4 regions of the Streptomyces sp. NPDC039736 genome follow, and region 2 is predicted to be linked to each of the others. Evidence: riboswitches for the same ligand, from Rfam matches in the RefSeq annotation. Region 2 holds a riboswitch; each other region holds the start of a gene.
What was found. Region 2 has a riboswitch for cyclic di-AMP ahead of ACZ56L_RS09025 (transglycosylase family protein). Riboswitches for the same ligand answer to the same signal wherever they lie in the genome.
Positions count from the first base shown of each region.

Region 1: linked by a shared signal. The riboswitch ahead of ACZ56L_RS05005 (M23 family metallopeptidase) and the one ahead of ACZ56L_RS09025 (transglycosylase family protein) in region 2 are both predicted to bind cyclic di-AMP.
Region 3: linked by a shared signal. The riboswitch ahead of ACZ56L_RS00555 (M23 family metallopeptidase) and the one ahead of ACZ56L_RS09025 (transglycosylase family protein) in region 2 are both predicted to bind cyclic di-AMP.
Region 4: linked by a shared signal. The riboswitch ahead of ACZ56L_RS04040 (M23 family metallopeptidase) and the one ahead of ACZ56L_RS09025 (transglycosylase family protein) in region 2 are both predicted to bind cyclic di-AMP.

Region 1 is NZ_JBVIUQ010000002.1:18,533-21,730, forward strand. Features, by position in the region: gene ACZ56L_RS05005 (M23 family metallopeptidase) at 40-1,236, opposite strand; cyclic di-AMP (ydaO/yuaA leader) riboswitch at 1,434-1,567, opposite strand; gene ACZ56L_RS05010 (PP2C family protein-serine/threonine phosphatase) at 1,800-3,080, opposite strand.
Region 2 is NZ_JBVIUQ010000002.1:894,220-897,417, reverse strand. Features, by position in the region: gene eno (phosphopyruvate hydratase) at 1-625, opposite strand, end outside; gene ACZ56L_RS09025 (transglycosylase family protein) at 1,137-1,850, opposite strand; cyclic di-AMP (ydaO/yuaA leader) riboswitch at 1,853-2,056, opposite strand; gene ACZ56L_RS09020 (transglycosylase family protein) at 2,321-3,198, opposite strand, start outside.
Region 3 is NZ_JBVIUQ010000001.1:132,628-135,825, reverse strand. Features, by position in the region: gene ACZ56L_RS00560 (HPr family phosphocarrier protein) at 1-130, shown strand, start outside; gene ACZ56L_RS00555 (M23 family metallopeptidase) at 349-1,140, opposite strand; cyclic di-AMP (ydaO/yuaA leader) riboswitch at 1,155-1,322, opposite strand; gene ACZ56L_RS00550 (M16 family metallopeptidase) at 1,575-2,939, opposite strand; gene ACZ56L_RS00545 (M16 family metallopeptidase) at 2,987-3,198, opposite strand, start outside.
Region 4 is NZ_JBVIUQ010000001.1:957,110-960,307, reverse strand. Features, by position in the region: gene ACZ56L_RS04045 (SGNH/GDSL hydrolase family protein) at 1-41, opposite strand, end outside; gene ACZ56L_RS04040 (M23 family metallopeptidase) at 227-1,231, opposite strand; cyclic di-AMP (ydaO/yuaA leader) riboswitch at 1,234-1,414, opposite strand; gene ACZ56L_RS04035 (tyrosine-protein phosphatase) at 1,758-2,558, shown strand; gene ACZ56L_RS04030 (DUF6126 family protein) at 2,568-2,897, opposite strand; gene ACZ56L_RS04025 (helix-turn-helix domain-containing protein) at 2,897-3,198, opposite strand, start outside.

The DNA of each region.
Region 1 (3,198 bases), 880 kb from region 2:
ACCGGGCCCGCCGGGCCTATTCCGTGTACGGGCCAGGGATCAGACGGTGAGGCCCTTGCCGCGCAGCCAGGCCGCCGGGTCGACGCCGGCGCCGCCGGGGGTGTGGACTTCGAGGTGCAGGTGCGGTCCGGTGACGTTGCCGGTGGCGCCCACGTTGCCGATGGTCTGGCCGGTGGCGACGCCGGTGCCCGTCGCGACGTTCATCTGCGAGAGGTGGCAGTACCAGATCTCGGTGCCGTCCTTCAGCTTCAGCACGACGCGGTAGCCGTACGACCCGGACCAGCCGGCCGACGTGACGGTGCCGCCGTGCACGGCCTTGACCGGGGTGCCGGTCGGGGCGGCGAAGTCGAGCCCGGTGTGCTGTCCGGAGGACCACATCGAACCGGACTGGCCGTAGGTCGAGGTGAGGGTGTACGAGGAGGTGGGCAGCGAGTAGCTCGCGGCCAGCCTGGCGAGGCGCGCGGCCTCCGCCTCGGCGGCGGCCTTCTCGCGGGCTTCCTTCTCCGCCTTCTCCGCCTTCTCCGCCTTTTCCGCCTTCTCCTTCTCGGCCTGCCGCGCCGTGGCGTCGGCCTGCTGCTGCGCCTTCTTCGCCTCGGCCGCGGCGTCCTGCACGGCCTTGTCGCGTGCCTCCTGCCGGACGGCCTCGTCGGCCACCGTGCGCTGCTGCTCGGCCTGCTGGAGGATGCGGGCGCGCAGGCTCTCCCCGGCGCCGGCGGGCTGCTGCCCGGCCGAGGCGGGGGTCGCGGCGGCGGCCGGCGCGGCGGCGACGGTCACGCCCGCCTCCGCGGGAGCCTCTTCGGCGGAGTCGGAGAGCAGGGCGCCCACGCCCGGCAGCGACGTGGCGTCCGGCAGCGAGTCGGCGAGCGAGTCCAGGGACTCGGCGAGCTGGTCCGGCAGGGATATCGACACGGCGGGCTTGTCCTGCGCGGTGGCGATGCCGCCCGCGCCGACGGCGGCGATCACGCCGACGCCGAGGACCGTGGAGCTGCGGGCGAGGGAGCCGCGCTGCTTGGCGACCCGGTGCTTGCCGCGCAGCGGGGCGGCGGAGTCGGCGGTGGGGTTCCACTCGTCGGCGGAGGCCGGAGGGGCGTCCGGGGCGAAGGGGGAGCCCGGGGCGGAGGCGGATTCCGGGGTCCCGAACGCGGCGAAGCCGTCGAAGCCGTCGCGCCCCTGCTGCTGCGGGATCAGCGGGCCCTGCGGAGACTGCGGGACCTGCACGGCCTCTGCGGCCTGCATCGGCTGGGTGACCTGCGCGGCCTGCGGAACTCCGGCGGCTGCGACGGCTTCGGGAACGTGCGGAGCGAGGACGGCGGTGGCCCCGGTCCCCGTCCCGTGCTCGTCGCCGGGGACTCCGTAAGCCGTGTAGGAGAAAGCGGGGGCCGAGAAAGCGGGGGCTGCGGGGGCAGGCCTGTTGGACGCCACGGAGGCGCGCTCCTTTCCTTCCTTCTCGCCTACCGGGTTAGCTGACGGGTTCGGAGCAGGAAGGTCTCCTACGGGCCGGGTCGGGCCCGATTCACCCCAAGTGGTGGTTCCCCGGTTTCCTCACGGAATTCGGCGCACGCGCACGGCGCCGTCTCTGACGACGGCTGGGACGACCGTGCTGCGTTATCGAACGTTAATAGACATGTGACCGGAATTCCAAGCCGTCCCTCTTGATCCTTAACGCTCCGCAGTCACCTTTGGCCAGGACATTTCCGCTTATCTACCAGCGAACTGACGCCATCTCAGCGTCCCGGCCGCCCCGACGGCCCCAGAACGCCCTGATCGCCTCTGCCGCCCGCCCGACACCTCGCGCCCCGTCACGGACGCTTGATGATCCCCACCGTCCGCCGCCGCGCCGGCTGCCCCACGCCCGGCCGCCCCACCGCGAGCAGCGCCATGTCGTCCGTCTGCTTGCCGCCGGTGTGCACCCGTACGTCACTGGTCAGCGCGTCCAGCACGGCATCGGGCCCGGGGAAGAGCGAATGCCGCAGCCGCACCGCCGGGTCGTAGAACCGGCCCGCCCCGTCCCGCGCCTCGGACAGGCCGTCGGTGTAGAACACGAGCGTCGAACCCGCCGGGTACGCGAACTCCTTGGCCCGGTCCGGCCAGTCCCCCAGCTCCCCCATGCCCAGCGGCAGCGCGAACTCGTCCGGCTCCAGCTCGTCCAGCTCCCCGTCCGCGTACAGCAGCAGCGGCTCGGGATGCCCCCGGTTCACCAGGCGTACGACGCCCTCCGCGCGCGGGATCTCGGCGAGCACCGCCGTGGTGAAGCCCTCCAGCGCGTCCAGCCCCTCGCGCCGGGCGCCCTCGCGCTCCAGGGCCCGTTCCAGGCGCCGCGCGACGCCCTCCAGGCAGCTCTCCGTCTCGGCCGCCTCCCGGAACGCGCCGACCACCACCGCCACCGCCTCGACGGCCTCAAGTCCCTTGCCCCGCACGTCGCCCACCACGAGCCGCACCCCGTACGGCGTGTCCTGCACGGCGAAGAGATCGCCGCCGATGAAGGCGTCCGCCTCGGCCGCCTCGTACCGCGCGGCGATCTCCAGACCGCCGATGCGGGCCGGCGGTACCGGCACCACGGCCCGCTGCGCGGCCTCCGCGATGACCCGCACCGAGGCGAGCTGCCGCCCGCTGCGCCGCACGACCCGGTTGATCAGGATCGCCAGCACGGACACGGTGAGCACCGTGACCAGCTCCGTCGCGCTCACCACGGACGTCAGGGCGTCGTCGCAGATCCGCAGCCCCATCACGGCCAGCACGGAGGCGAGGGCCGTGAGCCCGGTGTTGGCCGGCGAGAAGAAGGGGGCCGCCACCAGCGGCGCGGCGGCGAACAGCGGCGAGGCGGTGAAGTCGGAGGGCGTCAGCGCGTCGAAGAAGATCCCGCCGACGATCATCAGCGCGGGCAGCGCCCGTACGAACCGGCGCGTCGTGCGGCCGCTCTCCCGGGACGGACCAGGGACGCCGGGCGTGCCGGGAGGACCGGACGCGCGGGGCGTGCCGGGCCCGCTGGACGCACTCCCCCCGGGCCCGCCGCCGGCGTCGTCCCCACGTCCGTCGCGCCCGTACCCCGCCACCGTCAGCTCTCCTGCCCAGGTCCGCACCGGGTGCGGACGGTACCGCTCCCCACCCAGGCTGGCCGGAGCCGCGCCGTACGGCGAATCGGCGTCCGCCGTACGGGTGACGGACGCGGTACCGCGCGGACATGCCGAAGGCCCGGAA
Region 2 (3,198 bases):
CGCCCTCGTCGCCGAGGCCGGTGGACAGGCCCTTGGTCTTCAGCACCTTCTTGAGGGTGTGGTAGACCTCGGCGCCCCAGCGCAGGGCCTCGGAGAAGGACTCGGCGCCGATCGGCGCGATCATGAACTCCTGGATGTCGACGTTGGAGTCGGCGTGCGACCCGCCGTTGAGGATGTTCATCATCGGGACGGGCAGCAGGTGCGCGTTCGGGCCGCCGAGGTAGCGGAACAGCGGCAGGTCGCTGGCCTCGGAGGCGGCGTGCGCGACGGCCAGGGAGACGCCGAGGATGGCGTTGGCGCCCAGCGAGCCCTTGTTCTCGGTGGCGTCCAGGTCGAACATCGCCTGGTCGATCAGGCGCTGCTCGGTGGCGTCGTAGCCGACGAGCTCCGGGCCGATCTGCTCGATGACGGCGAGGACGGCCTTCTCGACGCCCTTGCCCAGGTAGCGGTTCGGGTCGCCGTCACGGAGCTCGATGGCTTCGAAGGCACCGGTGGAGGCGCCGGACGGAACGGCAGCACGACCCGTGCTGCCGTCGTCGAGGCCGACCTCGACCTCGACCGTGGGGTTGCCTCGGGAGTCCAGGATTTCCCGGGCTACGACGACGTCGATGGACGGCACGAGCATCTCCTTATGGGATGTGACGCGAAGGTGGCGGGCCCCCGGAAGGGGCACACGGCGCAGGGTCTCTTTCGGCCTTGCGACAAGAGCCTAACCGGCTCCAGGGCATCGGCCAGCCGATCGACCGCACGCTGGGACGAAAAGATGCCCGAATGCCTGTAATACAGGACGAAGGACCCCGGTGACCTCACCGAGGGTCACGGATCTGTTCTCCCGCGAGCACGGCCCGTGTGCACGCCTGAGTGCTGACGCGCACGGGTGAGCCCTCTCGGGCCGACGCGGCCGGCGGCGCCCGCCCGTACAGGGGACGGCCCCGGCGGGACGCGTTCGGGGGGAAGTCGCGTCCGGCCGGGGCCGGGGTGCGGAAGGGGGCGGGGGTGAGCCGCCCCCTTCCGCTGCGGACTCCGGGCGGGGGTGGGCCGCCGGAGGTCCGCGGTGCGGGAACCGGGCGGGGGTGGGCCGCCGGGGTTCCCGCGGGGCGGGGACGGACGGGGGTGGGCCGTCGGTCCCCGCTGGATCAGCGCAGGTGGAGCTGCTGACCCGGGAAGATGAGGTCGGCGTCGGAGACGACGTCCTCATTGAGGTCTGCGATGTGCTGCCAGCCGCCCTTGACGTTCTTCGCCTCGGCGATCTTCGACAGGGTGTCGCCGGCCTTCACCTGGTACTCGCCGTCACCCTTCTTGATCGGGCCACCGGCCTTGGACTCGACCTTCGGCACCGAGCGGGTCTGGCTGCGGGAGGCGGCCGGGGCCTCGCGCTTCTTCTCCGCCTTGGGGGCGGACTTCACGGACTTGGTGGACTTCGCGGACTTCTGCGAGGAGCCGGAGCCCGTGCTGACGCCCGGGTCGACACCGTCGTTGCTCAGGTTGCCCGCACCGGCGCAGGCCCAGGCGCCGGGGCCCTGGATCTTGAGCAGCTTCTCGGCGGTGGCGATCTGCTGGCCCTTGGTGGCCAGGTCGGCGCGCGGGGCGTACTTGGTGCCACCGGCGGCGGCCCACGAGGAGTTCGTGAACTGCAGGCCGCCGTAGTAGCCGTTGCCCGTGTTGATGGACCAGTTGCCGCCGGACTCGCACTGGGCGACGGCGTCCCAGGTGTCGACGGAGGCGGCGGAGGCCGAGGTGGCCCCCATCAGCGGGGCGGCGACCGCGACACCGGTGACGCCGGCGATGGCGGCGGCACGGGTGGCCTTGGACGGACGGCGGTGCTTGCCCTTGCTGCTGAAAAGCGACATGGATATTCCCTCACCGACGCCTTCGAGGTGAGCTGTCGGGTTCGGGCTGTGAGTTCGCCCGGCCTCCGGTCCGGATTTCCGCACACTGCTTGCTGCGGCATTCCGTTTCGGCGGCTTCACCCCAAGCCGTTCCCGTCACGTCTCTCAACGTCCGGGCCCGGCACTTACCTTGGGTCCCCCGCTCCTGCCTACGGCGCTTTCGCGACGACTGCTGCCGAGGCCCGCCGGCAGGATTCGGCGTGCGGGCTCCGGTGCTCACCGGTGGCGAGCGATGACGACCGTAATCACAGGTGCCCCGGATGTTCAAAGAGGCACATCCGGGACATCTGCCCCGTACTTGCCCTCTCCTCCCTTGCGTTTACGCAGGTCAGAGGGGGCTTACCGGGAGTCGCCCGAAGGGACGCGCCAGTTGGGGCGAAGAGACTCATGTCTCACTTGCGCAAATATGGACACAAGCCCCCCAACCACCCCTACTTTTCGCTCTTCTCCGCCGTCTGACCCTCGCTCAGATCCAGGTGCTGACCAGGCTTGATGAGGTCCGGGTCGGTGCCGAGGGACTTCTTGTTGGCCTCGTAGAGGGCCGACCAGCCGCCGGGGACCTCCGCGGCGTCCGCGATGTGCCAGAGGTTGTCACCGGGGCGCACGGTGTACGACTCCTGCTCGGGCGCGCCGCCCGGCCCCTTCTCGCCGCCGCCCCGCGAGGCGTGCCGCCCGGCGTCCCGCTCGGCGAGTTCCCCTTCGGGCGAATCGTCCGGTGCGAGGGAGGAGTTCTCCGGCGCGGGCACGCCGCGGTGCTTGCCGGTGCCGGACGTGCCCCGGTCCTCGGCGCCCGGGGCGCCGGTGGCGTCGGGCACGCCCGGGGGCGTGGTGGCGTCGCCGCCCGGCCCGGTGCTGGGCGAGACGCTGGAGCCGGGAGTGGGCTCGACGGGGACGGCGGTGCCGGCGTCGGGCGTGCCGGCGTTCGGGTCCGGGGTCGCGGAGGCGTCGCCGCTCGGGACGGCGCCGGGGGTCCGGTCGCCCGGGGCCTGGTCGCCCAGGGGCCGGTCGCCCGCCGGGGTGTCGTCGCCGGGCCCGGCGTCGGCCGCCGCGCCGTCCGCCGCGTCCGGCTTCGCGGAGTGCGCCGGGGGCGTGGGAGGCGTACGGGAGTCGATGCCGGCGATCGCGCCGGGGTCGGCGGCGTCCACCCCCGCCCCGCCGGAACCGGAACCGGACTGCCCGCCGCCGCCCGGGGCGAGCCCGGAGATGACGGCGCAGCTCGGCCAGGCCTGCGGGCCCTCGGCCCGGAAGACCTTCTCGGCCACCTCGATCTGCTGCGAGCGGCTGGCGAGGTCGGCCCGCGGGGCGTAGG
Region 3 (3,198 bases), on a different contig from region 2:
GCTGGGCCTGGGCGCGCAGGGCGGCGAGGAGATCGTGCTGGCGTCCGAGGCCGAGGGCGCGGACGCCGCCCTGGACCGTCTCGCGAAGCTGGTCGCCGAGGGCCTGGACGAGCTCCCCGAGACCGTCTGAGACCCCCGCGGCCACGTGAGGCCGCGCCCGTACGGGCGAAATTCCCGCGCACGAGCCGCGGCATCCCGGATTCCGGGGGCCGCGGCTCGTGCCGTTCCCGGGAATTCCGGGAGCGGGCCGCGGCGTCCGGCGGGACCGGAGCGGGCCGCGGCGTCCGGTGGAACGCGAAAGGGCCCCGGCTCATGGGGAGCCGGGGCCCTTCCTTGTGGAGTTCGCGGTCAGACGCTGACGCCGTGCGCGCGCAGGTACGCGACGGGGTCGATGTCCGAGCCGTACTCGGGCGAGGTGCGGGCCTCGAAGTGCAGGTGCGGGCCGGTGGAGTTGCCGGTCGAGCCGGCCAGGCCTATCTGGTCGCCGGAGCCGACGCTCTGGCCGACCGAGACGCCGATCGAGGAGAGGTGGCCGTACTGGGTGTACGAGCCGTCGTTCATCCTGATCACGATGTTGTTGCCGTACGCGCCGCCCCAGCCGGCCTCGACGACCGTGCCGGCGCCGACGGCGACCACGGAGGTGCCGGAGGCGGCGTGGAAGTCGACGCCGGAGTGGCTGCCGGAGGACCACAGGGCGCCGCCGGACTTGTAGCTGGTGGAGACGTACGAACCGGCCACCGGCAGCCGGAAGGTGTTGAGGCGCTTGCGCTCGGCCTCGCGGGCGGCGCGCTCGCGGTCCTCGCGCTCCTTCTTGGCCCTCGCCTCGGCCTTGCGCTTGGCCTCGGCCTTGCGCTCGGCCTCCGCCTTGCGGGCGGCCTCGGCCTCGTCCAGCACCTTCTGCTGCGCCTGGGCCTGCTCCTCGATCCGCTCGGCCACGACCTCGGCGGAGTGGTCCAGGGCGACGGCGCGGATGGTGCCGGTGTCCTCCGCGGCCAGGTCCTGCTCGGCGGCGAAGGCCTGCGGGGCCAGGGTTCCGATGACACCGGTCGTGGTGAGTGCGGCGACTCCGGCGATGTTGGCGCTCTTGCGCGACAGCACGGAGGGACGCCGGTGCTTCCCGGCGGCACGGGTGAACGCCATGGAGTGGCTGTTTCCTTTCCTTCCTTCTCGCCTACCGGGTTAGCTGACGGGTTCGGAGCAGGAAGGTCTCCTACGGACCCCACCCGCCCGTGCGGGCGATGGCGTCCGATTCACCCCAGGGACTCAAGTGGGTCCCCGGCTCCCCAGGCTCGCGCCTGACGGGGACTCGGCGATGACTGCCCGGTGCCGCGGTTGCGGCGCACTCTGACGGGCAGCCGGGTCGACGCTAAGCGGCACTTCTTTCAATCTCCAAACACACGGCCGCTTTTGTGAAGGAGCCCACACGGCAGACAGGCAACCTCCGCAACAAATCGGGCATACGGGAGGACCCCGACGACCGGGAAGCCGTCGGGGTCCTTTTCGTCCTGCTTTCCACCGGCCGCCCGGATGACCTTTGATCGGTCAAGCGGCCGGTGAACCGGTCGGCGGGCCGGTCAGCTCACGACCGTGACCTCGCCGATGTCCAACGCGCGCACCGGCTCCACGATCCGGGACGCGTCGCCGACCAGGACCGTGACCAGCCTGTCCACCGGGAAGGCGTTCACCACCGCGGCGGTGGCCTCCACGGTGCCGGTCGCGGCCAGCCGCGCGTACAGCTGGGCCTGGAAGTCGTCGGGCAGGTGCTGCTCGACCTGGTCGGCCAGCGTGCCCGCGACCGCCGAGGCCGTCTCGTACTTGAGCGGGGCGACCCCGACCAGGTTCTGCACGGCGACGTCGCGCTCGGCGTCGGTGAGTCCCTCGGCCGCGAGCGTCCGCAGGACCTTCCACAGGTCCTCCAGGGCGGGCCCGGTCGACTCGGTGTCCACGGAGCCGCTGATGGCCAGCATGGCGGCGCCCGTGCCGTCCTCGGCGGAGCGCAGCACCTGGCCGAAGGCGCGCACGCCGTAGGTGTAGCCCTTCTCCTCGCGCAGGACGCGGTCCAGGCGGGAGGTGAGGGTGCCGCCGAGGCAGTACGTGCCGAGCACCTGGGCGGGCCAGACGCGGTCGTGCCGGTCGGCGCCGATGCGGCCGATCAGGAGCTGCGTCTGGACCGCGCCGGGGCGGTCCACGACGACCACGCGGCCCGTGTCGTCGGCGGTGATCGCCGGAACGGGGCGCGCGGCCGCCGTGTCGCCCGTCCAAGCGCCCAGGGTCTCGGCCAGGACCGCGTCCAGGTCGATGCCGGTGAGGTCGCCGACGACGACCGCCGTGGCGGTGGCCGGGCGGACGTGCGCCTCGTAGAAGGCGCGCACGGCCGCGGAGTCGATGTTCTTGACCGTCTCCTCGGTACCCTGGCGGGGGCGCGACATGCGCAGGTCCGCCGGGAACAGCTCGTGGGAGAGCTGCTTGGCGGCCCGACGGGACGGGTTGGCCGCCTCGTGCGGGAGCTCGTCGAGCCGGTTGCGTACGAGACGCTCGATCTCGCCGTCCGCGAACGCCGGTGCGCGCAGGGCGTCGGCGAGCAGTCCGAGCGCCTTGGGCAGCCGGGAGACCGGGACTTCGAGGGAGACCCGCACGCCCGGGTGGTCGGCGAACGCGTCGAGGGTGGCGCCGCAGCGCTCCAGCTCGGCGGCGAACTCCTCGGCGGAGTGCTTGTCGGTGCCCTCGGTGAAGGCGCGCGACATGATCGTGGCGACGCCGTCCAGGCCCTTCGGCTCGGCCTCCAGGGGCGCGGCGAGGAAGACCTCGACGGCCACCAGCTTCTGGCCGGGGCGGTCGCAGCGCAGCACGGTCAGGCCGTTGGGCAGCGCGCCGCGCTCGGGGGCGGGGAAGGCCCACGGGGTGGCGGGCCCGGGCTGCGGCTGCGGGTGGAACTGCATCGCGCTGGTCACGGCCGCGCTCCCGCCGGTGGTGGCTGCGGTCTCCGTCACTGGTCCGCCCCTTCCTGCTCGTCGTTCTCCTGCGCGCCTTCCCGCACGTCCGCGGCTGCGACTGCGTCCGCGGCTGCATCGTCGGAGGCGGCCGTCGGTTCGTACACCAGGACCGCGCGGTTGTCCGGGCGCAGCCGGGCCTTGGCCACGGCCTGGACCTCCTCGGCGGTGACCTCCAGGACGCGCCCGACGGCGCTCAGGGCGAGCT
Region 4 (3,198 bases), on a different contig from region 2:
CCGATGGTGCCTGCGCTGAATGATCTCGAATCGTCTGCCACGTCGACACATCCTTCACTTTCGCAAGTGACCTACGCCACCGTAGGGAGGGGTTGACGGAGGGTGAGATATGCCACCGGTCAAGATTCACCCAACCCGGAATACGCGGGTGGCGCTTCGGGATACGCGTCTCGCCCCCGCACCGGGGCCGGTGCGGGGGCGAGTGGGCCGTGGGGGGCGGTCCGTACTAGAGCGGGACGCCGTTGTTGCGCAGGTAGCCCAGCGGGTCGATGTCCGAGCCGTAGCCGGGGCCGGTGCGGATCTCGAAGTGCAGGTGCGGGCCGGAGGAGTTGCCGGTGGAGCCGGAGTAGCCGATCTGCTGGCCGCCGGAGACGCTCTGGCCGGAGCGGACGCCCAGCGCGGAGAGGTGGGCGTACTGCGAGTAGCGGCCGTCGTTGTGCCGGATGACGACCTCGTTGCCGTACGCGCCGCCCCAGCCGGCGGAGACCACGGTGCCCGCGGCGACTGCCTTGACCGGGGTGCCCGAGGACGCGCGGAAGTCGACACCGGTGTGGTAACCGCTGGACCAGCTGCCGCCGGAGGCGCGGTAGGGGGTGGAGACGCCCGAGGGGACGGGGGCGCTGAAGCCGGAGCGCTGCGTCTGCCGCTTGCTCTCGGTGCGCTGCTCGGTGCGCTGCTCGGCCCGCTTCTCCGTCCGCTTCTGGGAGCGCTGCTCGACGCGGCTCTCGGTGCGCTGCTCGGCGCGCTTGTCGGTGCGCTCCACGCGCTCGGTCCGCTGCTGCTGCGGGGCCGGGGCGGTGGCCTTCCGCTCGGCGGCCGCGGGGGCCTTGCCGCCGAGGGTGAGCTTCATGCCGGGGAAGATCAGCGAGGGGTTCTCACCGACGACCTCCCTGTTGTCGCCGTAGACCTTCTGCCAGCCGCCGCGCACGTCCTGGTCCGCGGCGATCTTCGAGAGGCTGTCGCCGGACACCACGGAGTACGTACGGGTGCCGGTCTTCGGCGCGGCGGCGGGGGCCGCCTGCCGGGGCTCGGCCGCGCGCTGCTGCGGGAGCTGCGCCTCGGCGGCGGCCTGCGGCAGCGCGACGGGGGCGGCGCCCTGGTCGGCGGCGTTCGCACCGGTGGCGCCGATGAGCGGAAGGGCCAGTGCGGCGCCGCCCGTGCCGGCGGCGACGAAGCCCCGGGTGAGCGGGGAACTGGACTTCGGGCGGCGGTGCTTACCCTGAGCAGGCATGACGATGTCCTCTCCGGCGCCTGCGAGGTGAGCTGTCGGGTTCGGGCTGGAGATGCCCGGCCGCGCTCCACATCCGGGAGCGCTGCTTCACCCCGAGCCGTTCCGGCGGACTGTCGTCCTCCGGTACGGCGTACTACCTGGGTCCCCCGCTCCTGCCACACGAAGAAAAAGGGAAAGTGACTCCGAGCGGTGGCAGGATTCGGCGGTCCACCCGGATTGACGGTGACCGTAAGCGAGTGCGGACCGCCGGAACAAGCCGTTCCCCTTTTCTCCCTCGCCAGAACACGCCTTCTTCACGATTCTCCCGGTGGCGCGCAATCGTCCCGGGCACCATCTCCCGCCTCTGGCCTGCCGTTTGACGCTTCGGCAGCAGACGTCACGGTTCGCTCTATGATTCTGCTCACTCGCACCCCCGTACGACCCAGACGGTTGCCTCAGGCACCCATATGGGGGCGCTTCTGTCGTATCGTCGGCCCGTGGCCCTCGTCGGCGTGCCCGCGTCGGCGGACGACCTTGAGGAGCACTCGTGACGCAGCAGGCATCGCCGTCGGCCGAGCCGGATCTCGCAGGCGTACGGAACTTCCGCGACGTGGGCGGGCTGCCCACCGCGGACGGCCGTCGGACGCGTTACGGACGGCTCTTCCGCAGCGGCCACCTGGCGCACGCCACCGAGTCCGACACGGCGTTCTTCCACTCGCTCGGACTCCACACGATCTTCGACTTCCGCAACGCGGCGGACCAGGAGCTGGAGGGTCCGGACGTCGAGCTGACCGGTGTGCGGAACGTGAACATCCCGCTGAGCGACCCCGCGGACGGCGCCGAGTTCTGGATGATGGTGCGCGACGGCAACCTCGACCAGCTGCGCGAGATCCTCGACGACGGCAAGGCTGCGGCGCGCATGACGGCGTCGTACCGCCGCATGATCAAGGACCGCACCGCGGAGCACAGCCGGGTGCTGCACGCCTTGGCCGAGGACAGTGTTCCGGCGCTGATGCACTGCGCGGCGGGCAAGGACCGCGCGGGTCTGTCGATCGCGGTGACGCTGCTGGCCGTGGGCGTGGAGCCGGACGCGATCCGGGCGGACTACGTGAAGTCCAACGACCCGCACCGCCGCTACCGGGTGCGCCGCTCCAGCGCCTCGCCGGAGGCCATGAACGGCGAGGTGATGCGCCTGCTCGCACCGCTCTTCGACGCCCGGGCAGAGTACCTGGACGCGGCCTTCGCCACCATCGAGGAGACCTGGGGCACCACGGACGCCTACCTGGAACGGGGACTGCGGGTGACGCCCGGGGTCCGCGAGGCGCTGCGCGAGCGGCTCACGGAGTGACCGGGCCGCTCAGGCGTCGCCGATCGTGAACAGCAGGAAGATGAACGCCGCGACGATGTGCCCGACCACGATGTAGAGGAAGACCCGCACCACGAGGCCGTGCGGCGCCTTGTCCGCGACGAATCCGTCCGGGCCGGCCCTGCCCGCGCCGTCCTGCCACTCGGCGCCCCGGTCGGAGCCGGGGCGGGAGGCGCGGGCTGCCTCGTCGGCGGCGCGGGCGATGGCGCTCAGGGCGGTGGTCTGCGCCTCGGTGAGCTGCTGGGCGGGGGCGGGTCCGGGAGCCTTCACGAAGCCCTGCGCGGGGGCGAGTCCCGGCGGCTGTGCGGTGGACTCGGTCATCATGACTCCTGGGGCAGGCAGAGCCCGGCGACGGTGCTCTGCATCAGTGTGTGGAGGAACAGCAGCTCGGCCCCCTGCGGCGTCACCGCGGTGATCCGGTGCGGGGTGAGCGAGTCGAAGTGGGCGCTGTCGCCCTCGTCCAGGGTGTGCACGCGCTCCCCGAGCACCAGGCGCAGCCGCCCCTCGAGCACGTACAGCCACTCCTCGCCGGGATGGACCCGTACGAGATCCCGCTGGGCGGCGTGCGGCACGTGGACGCGCAGCGCCTGCATGGCCCGGCCGTGGCTGCCGGCCTGCCGGT